One region of the Serratia sp. K1WW1 genome, then DNA from elsewhere that is predicted to be linked to it. Evidence: predicted binding sites of a transcription regulator. Region 1 holds the regulator's gene; the other holds the start of a gene.
What was found. Region 1 encodes CRP, which controls carbon source genes, mostly activating them, when cyclic AMP is high. Its sites were predicted from a motif close to ATGTGANNNNNNTCACAT; they were not measured.
Positions count from the first base shown of each region.

Region 2: the regulator CRP is predicted to act here: its motif matches at 2,877-2,894, upstream of glpT (glycerol-3-phosphate transporter).

Region 1 covers NZ_CM147697.1:5,553,754-5,561,867, reverse strand. Annotated here, with positions in the region: gene ACX9GU_RS25330 (YccS/YhfK family putative transporter) at 1-1,937, opposite strand, end outside; gene crp (cAMP-activated global transcriptional regulator CRP) at 1,994-2,626, opposite strand; gene ACX9GU_RS25320 (OsmC family protein) at 3,008-3,415, shown strand; gene ACX9GU_RS25315 (LysR substrate-binding domain-containing protein) at 3,418-4,326, opposite strand; gene ACX9GU_RS25310 (MFS transporter) at 4,519-5,709, shown strand; gene ACX9GU_RS25305 (amidohydrolase) at 5,715-6,893, shown strand; gene ACX9GU_RS25300 (phosphoribulokinase) at 6,930-7,799, opposite strand; gene ACX9GU_RS25295 (YheU family protein) at 7,951-8,114, opposite strand, start outside.
Region 2 covers NZ_CM147697.1:387,034-395,147, forward strand. Annotated here, with positions in the region: gene glpQ (glycerophosphodiester phosphodiesterase) at 114-1,193, opposite strand; gene glpT (glycerol-3-phosphate transporter) at 1,297-2,649, opposite strand; gene glpA (anaerobic glycerol-3-phosphate dehydrogenase subunit A) at 3,011-4,660, shown strand; gene glpB (glycerol-3-phosphate dehydrogenase subunit GlpB) at 4,650-5,921, shown strand; gene glpC (anaerobic glycerol-3-phosphate dehydrogenase subunit GlpC) at 5,918-7,117, shown strand; gene ACX9GU_RS01830 (DcrB family lipoprotein) at 7,153-7,719, opposite strand; gene ACX9GU_RS01835 (GNAT family N-acetyltransferase) at 7,773-8,114, opposite strand, start outside.

The DNA.
Region 1 (8,114 bases):
TCCGGGTGCAGGTCTGGCGGCTGCATGATGCTGTTGCTGGTACTCGGGCCGTCATATTCCAACCGCTGCTGGCAGCTCTGCAAGGCGATCTCACAGGTTTGCAGATACTCCTGCGCCAGCTTTGGCGTCAGCATATAGTGCTCGCGCGCCAGAATGGTCATCGCATTCAGGTGTTCAACGATAAACTGGTTATGGGTGATCCACAGCCGCATATCAGCCAGATAATTCGATTCAAACCCCGGTTCCTGCATCGCCTGATTGAGTGAGGTAAACAGGGCGTTATGTGCCTGATTGACCTGCATGCGCGTGTAGGCCAGCTCGCTGGGGTCGGGTTCCTGTTCTTCCAGCAAGAGTCGCAGTGCCGTCTGATCGTGCTCCAGAGCCTGATGGGCGTTTTTACGCAGCAGGCCACTCTGCCACTGCGGCCATAGCCAGATCGTGCCGCCAAACACCAGTACGCAGCCGATAAGGGTATCGATCAGGCGGGGAACCAGGAAATGGGTACCGTTCAGCGCCAGGAGCTGCAAGGTGTAGACGGCGGTCACGGTGAAGCCCATCACCGCCAGCCCGTAGTTTTTCCGCAGGATCAGATAGGCCGCCAGGGTGATGGCCAACATGATACTCAGCGTCACGCTTTCCGGCATTTGTAGTTGCAACAGTCCAGCGGCAATCACCAGCCCGGCCAACGTGCCGAGGGCACGGTGCTGGATCCTCACCCGCGTGGCGTTATAGCCGTTTTGACTGACCAGCATGATGGTCAGCAAGATCCAATAGGGTTTTGGCAGGTTGAACAGCATACCCAGGCTGCTGCCTGCCGCCAGAATGACCCCCAGCCTGGCGGCGTTGCGCAGGGCGTTGGATTTAAACGACAGATAGCTCACCACCGCAGGCCAGAAAGGCAGGCGTGACTGATTGGCCATCAGATTGCGGCGGTAAAGTGGGTGCTGAGTGCGTAGCAGGCGCGCGATGCGGCTGAAGTGGTAATAGCAGAACTGCCCAACCGGGTTATCGGCATGCTGTGAGGCCACTTTTTCCAGCGCCGCCAGCTCATTCTTCATGCTGAAACGCGCAGAGTGCCGATGATAGAGAATATCGTCGGCCACAACGCGCAGGCGCGTGGCGATCACCTGGGCGTTGCGGCGGATAATCGCTTCGGCCTGGCTTTGCTCCACCAGCTTTTGCACTTCTTCCGGCAGATGCAGGCTGACGGTGATGTGCTCTTGCAAATCGAGCGCCACCTGAAACGTACGTCGCAGGCGCTTTTGCTCCAGGTTATTGGCATGGGGCAGGAAATTAAGCTGTTGGTATAGCAGACTGATCAGGTCCATCACTTTCTGCTGGCGTTGCAACAGCGGCGGCAGGGCAGTTTCAGGATCGGTGTGCTGCGTCAGTAATGAGTATTTGGCTTCAAAATAGTCGGCCAGCTGCATATACAGCTGGCTTAGAGATTCGCGCATCGGCTGCTCTTTCCACAGCTTGAACCAGGCCCAGGTAAACAGCCCGTACCAGGCGGTGCCGACGATATACAGCAAAGGGGCATGCCAGATTGGCACGGTGCCTACCATGCTGAGGGAAAAGATGGCGGCGACCAATGCGGCTGGTAGCAGGCGTGCGTGCAGCGGGCTGATCTCACCGCTTACGCCGAGCAACAGCGCCATTGCCAGCATCAGCAAGGGTAACGGCAGATCCCACAGCAAGGCTTGTTGCAGCAGAAGGCTACTGAGTGCGAACAGGGAGCCGCCCACGACCAGGCGTTTGAAAAAGCGTTTGTGTGGCGTATCCAGCCCGGCAATGTTGCAGCAGGCGGGCACCAACGAGAACAGCATGCCGAGTTGCAGGTTGCCAATCAGCAAACCAAACGCCACCGGCAGGCACAACACCAGCGTTTGCCGCAGTGCGTAGTTGACTTCCGGGTGGTAGATCAGGCGGCGCCACATGGTTGGCTATTCAGCAGGTAAAGAAACGGCGCATTGCTGCACCGTTTCTCTGGGGATTAACGCGTACCGTACACGACAATGGTTTTGCCGTGCGCGGAGATCAGGTTTTGATCTTCGAGCATTTTCAAAATACGACCGACGGTTTCACGTGAGCAACCGACGATTTGGCCAATTTCCTGGCGGGTGATTTTGATCTGCATGCCGTCTGGGTGAGTCATGGCATCAGGCTGTTTTGCCAGGTTCAGCAAGGTCTGTGCAATGCGGCCGGTAACGTCAAGGAAGGCGAGGTTACCCACTTTCTCTGAGGTGACTTGCAGGCGGTTAGCCATCTGTGCGGACAGGCGCATCAGGATATCCGGGTTAACCTGGATCAACTGGCGGAATTTCTTGTAGGAAATTTCAGCCACTTCACAGGCGGTTTTGGCCCGTACCCAGGCGCTACGCTCCTGGCCTTCTTCAAATAATCCTAGCTCGCCGATGAAATCCCCCTGGTTAAGGTAGGACAGGATCATCTCTTTGCCTTCTTCATCTTTAATCAGCACCGCGACGGAGCCTTTGACGATGTAGTAAAGCGTTTCGGCCTTTTCACCTTGGTGAATAAGCGTACTCTTCGATGGATATTTGTGGATATGGCAATGAGACAGGAACCATTCGAGAGTCGGGTCTGTTTGCGGTTTGCCGAGAACCATTCGCTGTTATCCTCTGTTGTTATCGCTGCCTTGTATCACAGGGGTCAGAGTTCCCTGTAAAACGTGCTTATAGCCCGGTGTTTTAATTGTGGCTATCAACAGGTTTTGAGGCGTGTTATAGAAATACGCTTGTGCTCTAGCATATTAACTTGCAGGGAGAGCTGCAAGCTACATTCTGTTAACAAACCAATATAGGGGCCTTTCCTTGGACATATCCCTGAAATCGGTGACCTGGAAAGAGTTATTGCGGCTCTGTTTGTAGCACAGAGTGAGGCGGGTGTCTTGTGTTGTCTCGCTTCAGCATGATTAGCGTCAGGTTACGTTGCCAGAATGTATGCGAAAGCGTACCCTGTTTTTAAGAAATTAACCGGAGTGTGTAACATGCAGGCAAGAGTTAAGTGGGTAGAAGGGCTGACATTCCTGGGTGAGTCTGCGTCTGGTCACCAGGTTCTGATGGATGGCAACGCAGGCGATAAAGCGCCAAGCCCGATGGAAATGGTGTTGATGTCCGTCGGCGGCTGTAGCGCCATCGATGTGGTGTCGATCCTGCAAAAAGGGCGTAACGATGTGCGTGACTGTGAGGTAAAACTGACCTCCGAGCGTCGTGAAGAAGCACCGCGTCTGTTTACCCATATCAATCTGCATTTTATCGTCACCGGCAAAGGGCTGACCGATAAGATTGTCGAGCGTGCGGTGGATCTTTCTGCCGAGAAATACTGCTCCGTCTCCTTGATGCTGGGTAAAGCCGCCAGCATTACCCACAGCTTCGAAATCCGCGAAGTGGCCTGATCCTACCAAGGGTAGCGCAGGCAGTGTGCACGCAATAAATCAAGAAATCGCCGTGCCGTCACGGTTAGCGGCGATTTCTGTGAATACAGCACGCAATATTGCGCTTGTGGCAAGGTGTCGATAGGCAATGCCACCAGCCGATGCTGCAAATGGAACGGTGCACTCATCGCCCGCGCCACGATAGTCAGATAATCCGCCTCCAGCACCATATTCAAGCCACAGGTCACCGAGTCCGAGCGAATGGGCGAACGGCTCAATTGCTGATAGAAGGTGCCTAATACCGCACGCAACTGCTGGTAATAACCCATATCGGTTTCCGGTAATAACCACTTGGCCTCACGCAGTTCGTCCAGCGAGGTGGCCTGCGCCAGTGGGTGCCCCTGGCGTGCGATAATGCAAAAAGAGGCGTTGAACAGCGGTTCACGCACCAGATCCTCCAGAGGAAGTTCCGGGCTGACGGTACCCACGGCAAAATCCAGGCGGCCTTCGCGCAATGCTGGCAGTAGCGTAGAAAGCTGCGCTTCACGGATTAGGAGATTGGCCTGCGGAAACGGCTGTTTAAAGGCTTCGACCAGTTCCGGTAATACCGTCAGGGCGAGTAGCGAAGAGCAGCCAATGGCGACGTTACCTTGCGAATGCTGATTCAACTGCTGGATCTCGTCGGCGGCGCGCTGCAATTCCTCCAGGATCAACTGCATTCGCAGGGCGAAGGCGCGGCCGGTTTCGGTCAGCGTCATTCCCTGACTGCTGCGATTGATCAACTGGGTTTCCAGGATCTGTTCCAGTTCACGGATGGTGCGGCTCACCGCCGGTTGAGATTGCTCCAGCGCGCGTGCCGCCCCGCGAATACTGCCGCTGCGGATCACCTGCTGGAAGACTTTCAACTGCTGTAACTTCGGTAAATAGCGCATTCCCCACCCTATCAATAAAAAGCATCACCCCTTACAAAATTGTATCTTATGCCGCTCGGCAAAAGGCGATAATTTCAGCGCGTTGATGTAAGTGACTGTTATTAAAACTATAAAGTGACCTGGATCACATTATTAAACTACGCCCGCCACGCTGGTGGGCAGCCTGGGTGATAACTTAAAGGAATATCGGCGATGAAAAATCGTTCGCTAATGATTTTTTTGCTGTTTGTGGGCTATGTCGTGGTGTACATCGATAAAACCGTGATGGGTTTTGCGCTGCTACCTATCGAACGCGAGTTCAATCTACAGCCGGAACAACTGGGCTACGTTACCGGGATGTTTTTCCTGGCGTATTCCCTGTTCCAGATACCGGCGGGCTGGCTCAATGACCGCTTTGGCTTTAAGAAAGTGCTGTGCAGCTCGTTACTGCTGCTGGGGGGATTCGCCCTGTGCTTTGGCATTCTGGGGTTCGGCCTGGGCCTGCTGGTGACGTTCCGCTTCCTGTCCGGCATTGGCCACTCCGGCTATCCGTGTTCCTGCGCCAAGGCGGTGGTGGCGAATTTCCCACTGGAACAGCGCACCTTCGCGCAGTCCATTCTGCTGTCCTCCGCCGGGTTGGCGATGACCGTCGGGCCGCTGGTCGCGGTCTATTGCCTGGATCACATCGGCTGGCGTGGGTCGTTCTCTGCGCTTGGCCTGTTGGCATTCTTGATTGCCGCCTGCATCTTGTGGCTGGTGCCCAATCCGCCACAGGTGGCGCCCGCCAAAGCTGGGGCAGCCGCAGCCAACTATAAGGCTCTGCTGAAAAACCCAATCGTGCTGCTGCTGTTTGTGGCGATTTTCTGTATCAACATCCCGTCGTACGGCCTGATGGCCTGGCTGCCGAAATTCCTGGTACAGCAGCGCGGAATGCCGCTTGACGTCTCCAGCATGGTGGTGGCAGCCGGCGGTCTGGGGATCTGGATCTCCTCACTCGGCACCGGCTGGCTGGTCGGGCGCTACCTGCAAGGGCATGAGCCGTGGGTGATCTTCTTCAGTTCCCTGCTCAGCGCCTTGTGCATCTGGCTGGTGTTTACCAGCGAATCGGCTCTGACGGCCAGCCTGTTCTTGTTCCTGGGTTATATCTTCCTGATGGCCTCGTTCGTCACGGTGTTTACCTTGCCTATGAAGCGCTTGCCTACGGAAGTGATGGGGGCAGCGATGGGGCTGATTAACACCGGCGGCACCTTGGGTGGCTTTGTGGCCCCTATCGCCATGGGATATCTGATCACCATCAGCCACAACTACATGACGACGTTTATCTTTTTGGCACTGGCTATGGTGGTTTCCGGGCTGGTGATCCTGCCATTGGCGGGCAAAGCACGCCAACCGGCACTGAATTAAGGAGTATGCACATGAACATTGAACAACTGATTGACGGTGTGGAACAACAGGTATTGCAGTGGCGGCGTCATATCCATGCGAATCCGGAGTTGTCGTTTCAAGAGGCGCAGACGGCAGATTACATAGCCGGACAACTGGCTAGCCTTGGTCCGTTGAAGATCACCCGTCCTACGCCGAATAGCGTGGTTGCCGAATTGCAGGGCGCAGCGCCGGGGCCGTGCTATGCATTGCGTGCCGATATTGACGCCTTGCCGATCCAGGAGGAAAGCGACGAACCTTTCTGCTCGACCCGGCCAGGGGTGATGCATGCCTGCGGTCATGATGCCCACAGCGCGATGTTACTGGGCGCGGCCAGCGTGCTGTGCCAGTTGCAGGCGCAGCTGCAAGGCTCGGTGCGTTTTATCTTCCAGCATGCCGAAGAAGTGCCACCGGGCGGAGCCCAACAGCTGGTAGACCTGGGGGTTCTGGATGGCGTGAAGATGATCTTCGGCCTGCATGTCATGCCCAACTTCCCGACCGGTGAGGTGGGGATGAAGCAGGGCGTGTTCAGTGGCTCCAGCGATAACTTCGACATTGTGTTGCAGGGTAAGGGGGGGCATGGCTCGATGCCGCATCTGTGTATCGATCCGGTGCCGATTGGTGCGGAAATCGTTAGCGCTTTGCAGCAGATCGTGGCACGTAAGCTTGATCCGTTAAATGCCCCGGTGTTGACGGTGGCAACCTTCCAGGCAGGTGACAGCTATAACGTCATTCCAGACAGCGCCCGGTTGGCAGGAACGCTACGCACTCATAATCAGGAAGTCCGTGATCGGGTGCCGCTGTTGGTTGAGCAAACTGTCGCTGGGATCAGCCAGGCGCACGGTGCCAGCTACAAGGTTGACTGGACGCGTGGCTATACCATCGGCAATAACCACCCTGATGCCTGCGCCATTGCGCGCGAGGTGGTGGCCGAAGCCGTAGGGCCACAGGCGTTGCGGGAATTGACCAGCGCGATGTTTGGCAGCGAGGATTTCTCCTCCTATCAGGAGAAAGTGCCGGGGTGCTTCCTGTTTATCGGCAGCGGTAACGAGGCGATCGGTGCCACCTACGGCGTACATAATCCCCGTTTTAAACTGGATGAGGCGGCGATGCAGATCGGAGTGAAACTGCACGTCGGTTTTATCCGCCACCTGTTGATGCGCTAACGACGGCGGGCGCGGAAATTAGCCGCGCCCGATAACTTATTCGATCTTCTTGCCTTCCATCAGCCGCTGCACCAGCGGTGCCATGATCAGCTCCATTGCCAGCCCCATTTTGCCACCCGGCACCACCAGCGTATTGATATGCGAGATAAACGATCCTTGCAGCATCGCCAGCAGGTAAGGGAAGTCGATCTGATCCAGACCGCGGAAGTGGATCACCACCAGGCTTTCGTCCAGAGAAGGGATCGCCTTGGCGGCAAACGGGTTGGAGGTATCCACCGTCGGGACGCGCTGGAAGTTGATATGGGTGCGCGAGAACTGTGGCGTGATGTAGCTGATGTAATCCTCCATCGAGCGGACTACCGAGTCCATCACCGCCTCACGGGAATGGCCACGCTCGCCGGTATCGCGGATCAGCTTCTGGATCCACTCCAGGTTGACGATCGGCACCACGCCGACCAGCAGATCGACATGTTTGGCTACGTCGATCTGATCGGCCACTACGCCGCCGTGCAGCCCTTCGTAGAACAGGACATCCGTGGGGGCGGGCAGTGGCTCCCAAGGCGTGAAGGTGCCAGGAACCTGATTGTAAGGCACCGCCTCGTCGTAGGTATGCAGATATTTACGTGAGCGGCCGGTGCCGTTCTTGCCGTATTCGATAAAGCTCTGCTCCAGCAGGCCAAAGTCGTTGGCTTCCGGGCCGAAGTAGCTGATATGGCGGCCCATATCGCGGGCTTTACGGATTGCCGCATCCATTTCCGGCCGGGTGTAACGGTGGAAGCTGTCGCCTTCCAGCTGGGCAGCGCGCAGGTTTAGCTGCTGAAAAATCTTGCGAAACGCCAGGCTGGTGGTGGTGGTGCCGGCTCCGCTGGAACCGGTCACCGCGATAACGGGATGTTTGGCAGACATGATCGAGGGTCACTCCGTATTAAATGCGCAGGCTCAGAATGAGATTTTTAGTATGGCTGATACCCTTTCGCCCAAGGCGAAATTGTGCGCGTTGGTTTGCAATACTGCATTGTTACCTGATTTTTTCCCTCAGTCATAGCGCGCAATAAGACTAAATTTCCTCCTGCCCGGCGCGGATCTGCCCGCGAGGCATGATGTTGACGGTTTCATGTAGCTCTGACCACACCAGCACCACTTCGCCACTTTTCAACTGGCGGCGCACGTCGTCGACCTTCTGTTCCAGCGAACGTTCGTGCTCGCCGTAGTCGGTTCCTT
Region 2 (8,114 bases), 810 kb from region 1:
GTATCCTTTCATCACGCACTGTAATAATCAAGGAGGAGATGATTATTGCGAGAGCTAGCCTACTCAACTACAAGGGGCGCAACAGGCTGCGCCCACTTAGAAAAAGGCCAAGATTACTTATGTTGCCCCTGCTTTTGCAGGAACTGTACACCCTTGTCCGGGAAGTCGGTAAACACGCCGTCAACGCCCGCCTGATTGTAAATCGCGTCGAACAGCTGGTTCACGTCGGTGACGTATTTCGGCAGCTTATCGGCACGAATGGTGTAAGGGTGCACCGCCATATTGCTGGCATGAGCGTCCTTGACCATATCGGTCAATACAATCTGGTTCGGCTTGGATTTCTCTTCGACGATCAGCATGTGATAGTCAGGCCCGATGCCGTCGGCATACTGGGCGATCTTTTTCATCGCGCCCGGTTTGAACATCCAGTCGTAGTCATAGTTGACCCACTTGCCGTCGGCCTTCTGCTCGTAGGTTTCGTTCCAGTCGGTGTAGGCAATCAGCTGCACCAGCTTCAGATCCATCCCCATCTTCGGTTCCAGCTGATCCTTGATGCGTTTCAGCTCGTTGGCATCAAAACACTGCAGATAGACGTTGTCGCTCTTGCTGGTGTAACCGTATTGCTTGAGAACTTCCAGCACCTTGGTGGAGATGTCTTTTCCTTCCTGCTGATGGAACCAGGGGGCCTTGATTTCCGGGTAGAGGCCGATGTTCTTGCCGGTTGAATGGTTGAGACCCTGCACGAACTCGATCTCTTCCTGGAAGGTGTGGACGCGGAAGTCGGATTTGCCCATCGGGAAGCGGCCAGGGTAGCTTTGCACCTGCTTACCGTCTTTGATATCAAAGCCTTCGGTGAACTTCAGCGATTTGATCTCAGGCAGCGTAAAGTCGATGGCGTAGTAGCGGCCATCTTTACGCGCCCGGTCCGGGAAGCGTTCGGCAACGTCGGTGACGCGATCCAGATAGTGGTCGTGCAACACTACCAGTTCGTTGTCTTTGGTCATCACCAGGTCTTGCTCAAGGAAGTCGGCGCCCTGCGCGTAGGCCATTGCCTTGGCCGGTAACGTATGCTCCGGCAGATAGCCGCTGGCACCGCGGTGAGCGATAACGACTTTATCCGCAGCCTGTGCGGCACTGAGCATTGAAGTGGCAAGAATGATCCCTGTCAGCAGGGCTTTGGTTTGAGTCCGCATTCTGTGTTGCTCCATGTTGTAGAGGTAAGAAAAAGGCCGCACAAGCGCGGCCTTAGATTAACGATAAAGGGTAGGGGCGCTGCATACTGCGCCCGCTTGGCTTTTAGCCGCGTTTCGCCGCGATTTCTGCGTGGTGTTTCTTCTCGCTGATCATGGTCAGCACCAGCAGGATCACCGCACCGATGCTGCCGCCGATCATCACCATAAAGCCGCCGTCCCAACCGAAGTAGTCAACGGTATAGCCGACGATGGCGCTGGCTGCGACCGAGCCGCCCAGGTAACCGAACAGACCGGTAAAGCCTGCGGCGGTACCTGCCGCTTTCTTCGGAGCCAGTTCCAGCGCGTGCAGGCCGATCAGCATGACTGGGCCATAGATCAGGAAGCCGATGGTGATCATACAGGCCATATCGATGCCAGGGTTACCCACCGGGTTCAGCCAGTAAACGATGGTGGCGATGGTTACCAGAACCATGAAGAACACCCCGGTGGCACCACGGTTGCCTTTAAACACCTTGTCCGACATCCAGCCGCACAGCAGGGTGCCTGGGATACCGGCGTATTCGTACAGGAAGTAGGCCCAGGAGGACTTATCCAGCGCGAAGTGTTTCACTTCTTTCAGGTAGGTTGGTGACCAGTCCAGGATGCCGTAGCGCAGCAGATACACGAACACGTTGGCGATCGCGATGTACCACAGCAGTTTGTTTGGCAGCACGTACTGCATGAAGATCTGCTTGGCTGTCAGCTCTTCTTCTGCTTCTTCGCTGTAATCATCCGGGTAGTCGTTTTTGTATTCTTCAATCGGTGGCAGACCAACAGATTGCGGGGTGTCACGCATCAAGGCGAAGGCGATCAGGGCCACCAGGATCGCACCGAAGGCAGGCATATACAGCGCCGCATGCCAGTCGTTAAACCAGGCCATACCCAGCAGGAACAGCAGTGGCGGCAGACCACCACCGACGTTGTGCGCACAGTTCCATACCGAAACAATACCGCCACGCTCTTTCTGTGACCACCAGTGCACCATGGTACGGCCACAAGGCGGCCAGCCCATACCCTGGAACCAACCACACAGGAACAGCAGCACGAACATCACGGCAATGCTGGAGGTAGCCCAAGGCACAAAGCCCATAAACAGCATGACGGCAGCAGCCAGGATCAGGCCGGCGGGTAGGAATACACGCGGGTTGGAACGGTCAGAAACCGATCCCATGATGAACTTGGAGAAACCGTAGGCGATGGAAATCCCTGACAGCGCGAAGCCCAGGTCACCACGGCTGAAGCCCTGATCGATCAGATACGGCATCGCCAGGGTGAAGTTTTTACGCACCAGATAGTAGGCGGCGTAACCGAAAAAGATCCCCATAAAAATCTGCCAGCGCAGCTTACGGTAGAGCGGGTCTACCTTGTCGACTGGCACACGAGAAATGTGTGCGGCTGGCTTAAAAATACTCAACATGAGCGCCTCCGATGGCTTTATCTGTTTATTGCCTCAACAGGAAACGGCTGTCCTGAAGATGGGCTTGCGGATACCTGAAGTGTTGTTAAATGTTCCATAACGAGCGCAATGCTAGAGAAAACCCCCCGGTCACACCGTGATGGATGGCTCATTTGTTACACTTTTATGAAACTGTGGCGAATTTTGAGTGATCGGTTAACATTTTGGAATGACTAAATAGCACAAATACGTGATATTGGTCACATTCATGGCTTTTTATGGCCATATTATTTTCGTTTTCTGTTCGTTATTGTTCCTTATCAAACAAAAACCCTACTAACTGTGGCTAAATAAATCCATAACTACAGGCTCAGGGGGCGTGATGAGCAACAACTCACCAATCACCGAAACGGACGTGATCATCATTGGCGGCGGCGCTACCGGCGCGGGGATTGCCCGTGACTGCGCGCGGCGCGGTCTGCGTTGCGTTTTACTGGAAAGGCATGACATCGCCACTGGCGCTACTGGCCGCAACCACGGGTTGTTGCACAGCGGAGCGCGCTATTCGGTCACCGACGGTGAATCGGCACGCGAATGCATTGAAGAAAACCGCATCCTCAAGCGTATTGCCCACCACTGCATCGAGCGTACCGACGGCCTGTTCATTACCTTGCCTCAGGACTCGTTGGCCTTTCAGCAGCAGTTTATTGCCGCCTGTTGCAGCGCCGGGATTGAGGCCGAAGCCATTGACCCCGCGCTGGCATTACGCCTGGAGCCTGCGGCTAACCCGGCGCTGATCGGCGCGGTGCGGGTGCCGGATGGCACCGTCGATCCTTTCCGCTTAACGGCGGCCAACATGCTTGATGCGCGTGAACATGGCGCACAAATCCTCACCTATCATCAGGTTACCGGTTTGTTACGTACTGGCGATCGCGTGACGGGCGTGCGCGTTTTCGATCACAAGGCCGCACAACAGTACGATATTCATGCTCAGGTGGTGGTCAACGCCGCCGGGATCTGGGGCCAGAAAATTGCCGAGTATGCCGATCTGCGCATCCGCATGTTCCCTGCCAAAGGGGCATTGCTGATCCTGGGCCATCGCATCAATAACATGGTGATTAACCGCTGCCGCAAACCGGCGGATGCCGACATTCTGGTGCCTGGCGACACCATCTCGCTGATTGGCACCACCTCTACCCACATCGATTACGACCAGATCGACAACATGGTCGTGACGCCACAGGAAGTGGATATATTAATCCGCGAAGGCACGCTGCTGGCTCCGAAACTGGCGCAAACGCGCATTCTGCGAGCCTATGCGGGCGTGCGGCCACTGGTCGCCAGCGATGACGATCCCTCCGGGCGTAACGTCAGCCGCGGCATCGTGCTGCTTGATCATGCGGCGCGCGATGGGTTGGAAGGCTTTATTACCATTACCGGCGGCAAATTGATGACTTACCGGCTGATGGCCGAATGGACCACCGACCTGGTCTGCGCCAAGCTGGGCATCGACAGCCCTTGCACCACGGCGGAAGTGGCGTTGCCCGGTTCCCGTCAGAGCGCCGAAGAAACGGTGCGCAGCGTGGTTTCACTGCCTGCCAGCATCCGGGGTTCGGCAGTGTACCGCCATGGCGATCGCGCCAGCCTGGTCCCTTCCGGTAACCGACTGGACAACAGCCTGGTGTGTGAGTGTGAAGCAGTGACCGCCGGTGAGGTGCGTTATGCGGTGGACTCTCTGACCGTCAACAATCTGGTCGATCTGCGCCGCCGTACCCGCGTGGGTATGGGGACCTGCCAGGGTGAGCTGTGCGCCTGCCGTGCCGCAGGCTTGTTGACGCGGTTTAACGTGGTAACGCCGCAGCAATCCATCACCCAACTGTCCCATTTCCTCAATGAGCGCTGGAAAGGCGTGCGGCCTATCGCCTGGGGTGATGCCCTGCGGGAGAGCGAATTCACCAGTTGGGTATATCAAGGGTTATGTGGGTTAGATGCGCAAGGCGACCCTAAGCAGGAGGCGGATGATGCAATTTGATGCGGTGGTGATTGGTGGTGGCTTGGCCGGGATGAGCTGTGCTATCCGTTTAGCCGAGCATGGCAAACGCTGCGCGGTAGTCAGTTCCGGCCAAAGCGCGCTCTATTTTTCTTCCGGCTCGCTCGATCTGTTGGCCCATCTGCCCGATGGTACGCCGGTGGCATCGCCTCTGTCTGCCTTGCCCGAACTGGCGCAACGGGCTCCGCAGCATCCGTATAGCCTGATGGGAGCCACACAGGTGGCCGCGCTGGCAACGCAAGCCGAGCAATTATTAGAGCGTTGCGGGTGGCAGATGCAGGGTGATAGCAGCCAAAACCATCTACGCGTGACCCCTCTCGGGACCCGCCGTGCCACCTGGCTCAGCCCCCTGGCGATCCCTGTCTCTCCCTTGGGTAGCAAGTTGCCGTGGCAGAATATCGCCGTGCTGGGGATTGAAGGCTTTCTGGATTTCCAACCGCAGATGGCGGCCAGCTCATTGATGCAAGAGCAGGGTCTCAAGGCTGAGGTGGCATTTTTGCATCTGCCCGTTTTGGATCGCCTACGTAATAATCCTAGCGAGTTCCGCGCGGTGAATATCGCCCGCGTACTGGATCTGCCAGAACATCTGACTCAGTTGGCGGAGGAGATCACGCGCCAGTCAGGTGAGGCTGAGGCCATCTTGCTGCCAGCCTGCCTGGGGTTAGAGGATGACGAACCGTTGATGACGTTGCGCCGGTTGGTCGGTAAGCCCGTTTATCTGTTACCCACGCTGCCGCCTTCCGTGCTCGGCATGCGCTTGCATCAGGCATTGCGTCAGCGCTTGCAGCAACTGGGTGGGGTGTTTATGCCGGGGGATAGCGTGTTGCGTGCCAGCTTCGACGGGCAGCGCGTCACCGGTCTGTATACCCGCAATCACACCGATATTCCGCTGCGGGCGCAGCAGGTGATACTGGCCAGCGGCAGCTTCTTCAGCAACGGCCTGGTGGCCAGTTTTGACGGCATTCGTGAGCCGGTATTTGGCCTCGACGTGTACAGCAAAGCCGAACGCGCCGACTGGAGCGATGCCAATCTGTTTGCTCCGCAGCCGTACCTGCAATTTGGGGTTCAGACTGATACCGCGCTGCGGGCGTTAAAACAGGGGGAGGCGATGACCAATCTGTATGCTATCGGTGCCGTGGCTGGCGGTTACGATCCGTTGCAGCAGGGCTGTGGCGCCGGGGTTTCGCTGCTCGGCGCGCTGCACGTTGCCCAACAGATCCTGGCACAGGAGGTTTCAGCATGAGTCTGTTACCAGACAACAGCTTCGAGAGCTGCATCAAATGTACCGTCTGCACCACCTATTGCCCGGTCGCCAAGGCTAACCCGCTCTATCCGGGGCCAAAGCAGGCCGGGCCTGATGGGGAGCGCCTGCGGCTGAAAGATCCGGCGCTTTACGACGAAGCGCTGAAGTATTGCACTAACTGCAAGCGCTGTGAGGTGGCTTGCCCTTCCGACGTTAAAATCGGCGATATTATCCAACGCGCACGGGCCAATTTCAGCCAAAGCAAACCGACGCTGCGCGATGCCATCCTCAGCCACACTGACATCATGGGCACGCTCTCGACGCCGTTTGCCCCTATCGTTAACGCGACTACCGGTCTGAAGCCGGTACGCAAGCTGTTGGATAAGGCGTTGAAGATCGACCACCGGCGGGAGCTGCCGAAATACTCGTTTGGCACCTTCCGCCGTTGGTATCGCCAGCAGGCGGAACAGCAGCAGCGCTATGCCGAGCAGGTGGCGTTTTTCCACGGTTGCTTTGTTAATTACAACCATCCGCAGCTTGGCAAAGACCTGATCAAGGTGTTTAACGCCATGGATATCGGCGTGCAGCTGCTCAAGCGTGAGAAATGCTGCGGCGTACCGCTGATCGCCAACGGCTTTATTGCGCAGGCGAAGAAGCAGGCCAAAGTGAATGCAGAATCGCTGCATGATGCGGTCCTGACCAAAGGCATACCGGTGGTGGCTACTTCGTCGAGTTGCACGTTTACCCTGCGTGACGAGTACCCGCATTTGCTGGAGGTGGACACCTCGGCGGTGCGTGAACGGGTGGAGCTGGCTACGCGTTATCTCTATCGTCTGATCAGCCAAGGGCGCACCTTGCCGCTCAAACAGACGCCGCTGCGGGTGGCTTACCACACGCCGTGTCATATGGAGAAAATGGGCTGGACGGCCTATACGCTGGAGTTATTGCGGCAGATCCCAGGGCTGGAACTGGTGGTGCTGGACTCGCAGTGCTGCGGTATCGCCGGGACTTACGGCTTCAAGTCGGAAAACTATGAAACCTCGCAAGGCATTGGTGCCTCGCTATTTCGCCAGATTGAAGCCAGCGGAGTGGATATGGTGATCACCGATTGTGAAACCTGCAAATGGCAGATCGAGATGTCCACCAGCAAGCGCTGTGAACATCCGATCACCCTGTTAGCACAGGCATTGGCGTAACAGATTAAACGGGCCAGCATGCTGGCCCAGTGCGATTACTGCTTGATCTTCACCGTATTGAAGACGCCAGCCGCTACGCTTTGAGACTGCTGCTGGTTATCCGCTGGCAGCGTGATTTGCAGGGTCAGTTGCTTACCGTCTGGCAGCATAGCGAGCAGCACGCCAGAGTAGGCTTTTTGGCCTGCCACGGTGATCACGGTATCCAGTTGGCGCATTGGCGTGCCGTTAATTTCAACCGCTTTATTGGTAATGACCTGCAGGTTGGCATCGCGGGAGTGTTGCTGCTCTTCCATGCGCTTGGCCAAGGTTTCCAGATCGCCCGCAGCCTTGTCGGCAACGATTACGATCACCGCACGCTGGTTGCTGCTGTCGGCATAGATGTGCACGTTAGTTGGCTGGTTGGTCAGCTTATCGCTCTGATCGGCCAAACCGTTAGGCAGGGTGAAGGTCAGCTTGCCATCCAATAAACTCACCTGTTGTCCGCTTGGGACGCTGGCTGCTGCGCTGCCTGCGGGGGCATTAGTGTCTTTGGTGGCGCTATCACAGGCCGCCAGGCCAAGCACTAACAGGCCGATACCCATCAATTTTTTTACTTTACGCATCTGGTGTTCCTTATTCCTTTGCAGATAGAGTTGGTTGACCGTATGGCTAGATGTCACAGGTTTTTTTTAAGTAATAGACGATACTCGTCTACTTCGCCTTTCTTTTCTAGAGTGAAAATCTGATATTCGCGGCTAATGAGCATTATTAGCATGGCGCGGAACTGGTTGCGGGTTTTTACCCACAGTTGCTGATAGCCTTGCGAACGCGCCCAACGCTCTTGCTCCGCCAGCATGGTTTGGGCGACACCCTTGCGGCGAAAATCAGGTAAAACTGCGCCCAGCCAGCTGTAGAACTCCCCCGGCGCGGTTTGATAGCCGAGTTTAAAACCGGCTGCCTGGCCATCAATTTCGGCAATCAAGCCGTGAGAAGGGCTATCCCCGACGCGTTGCTGCAA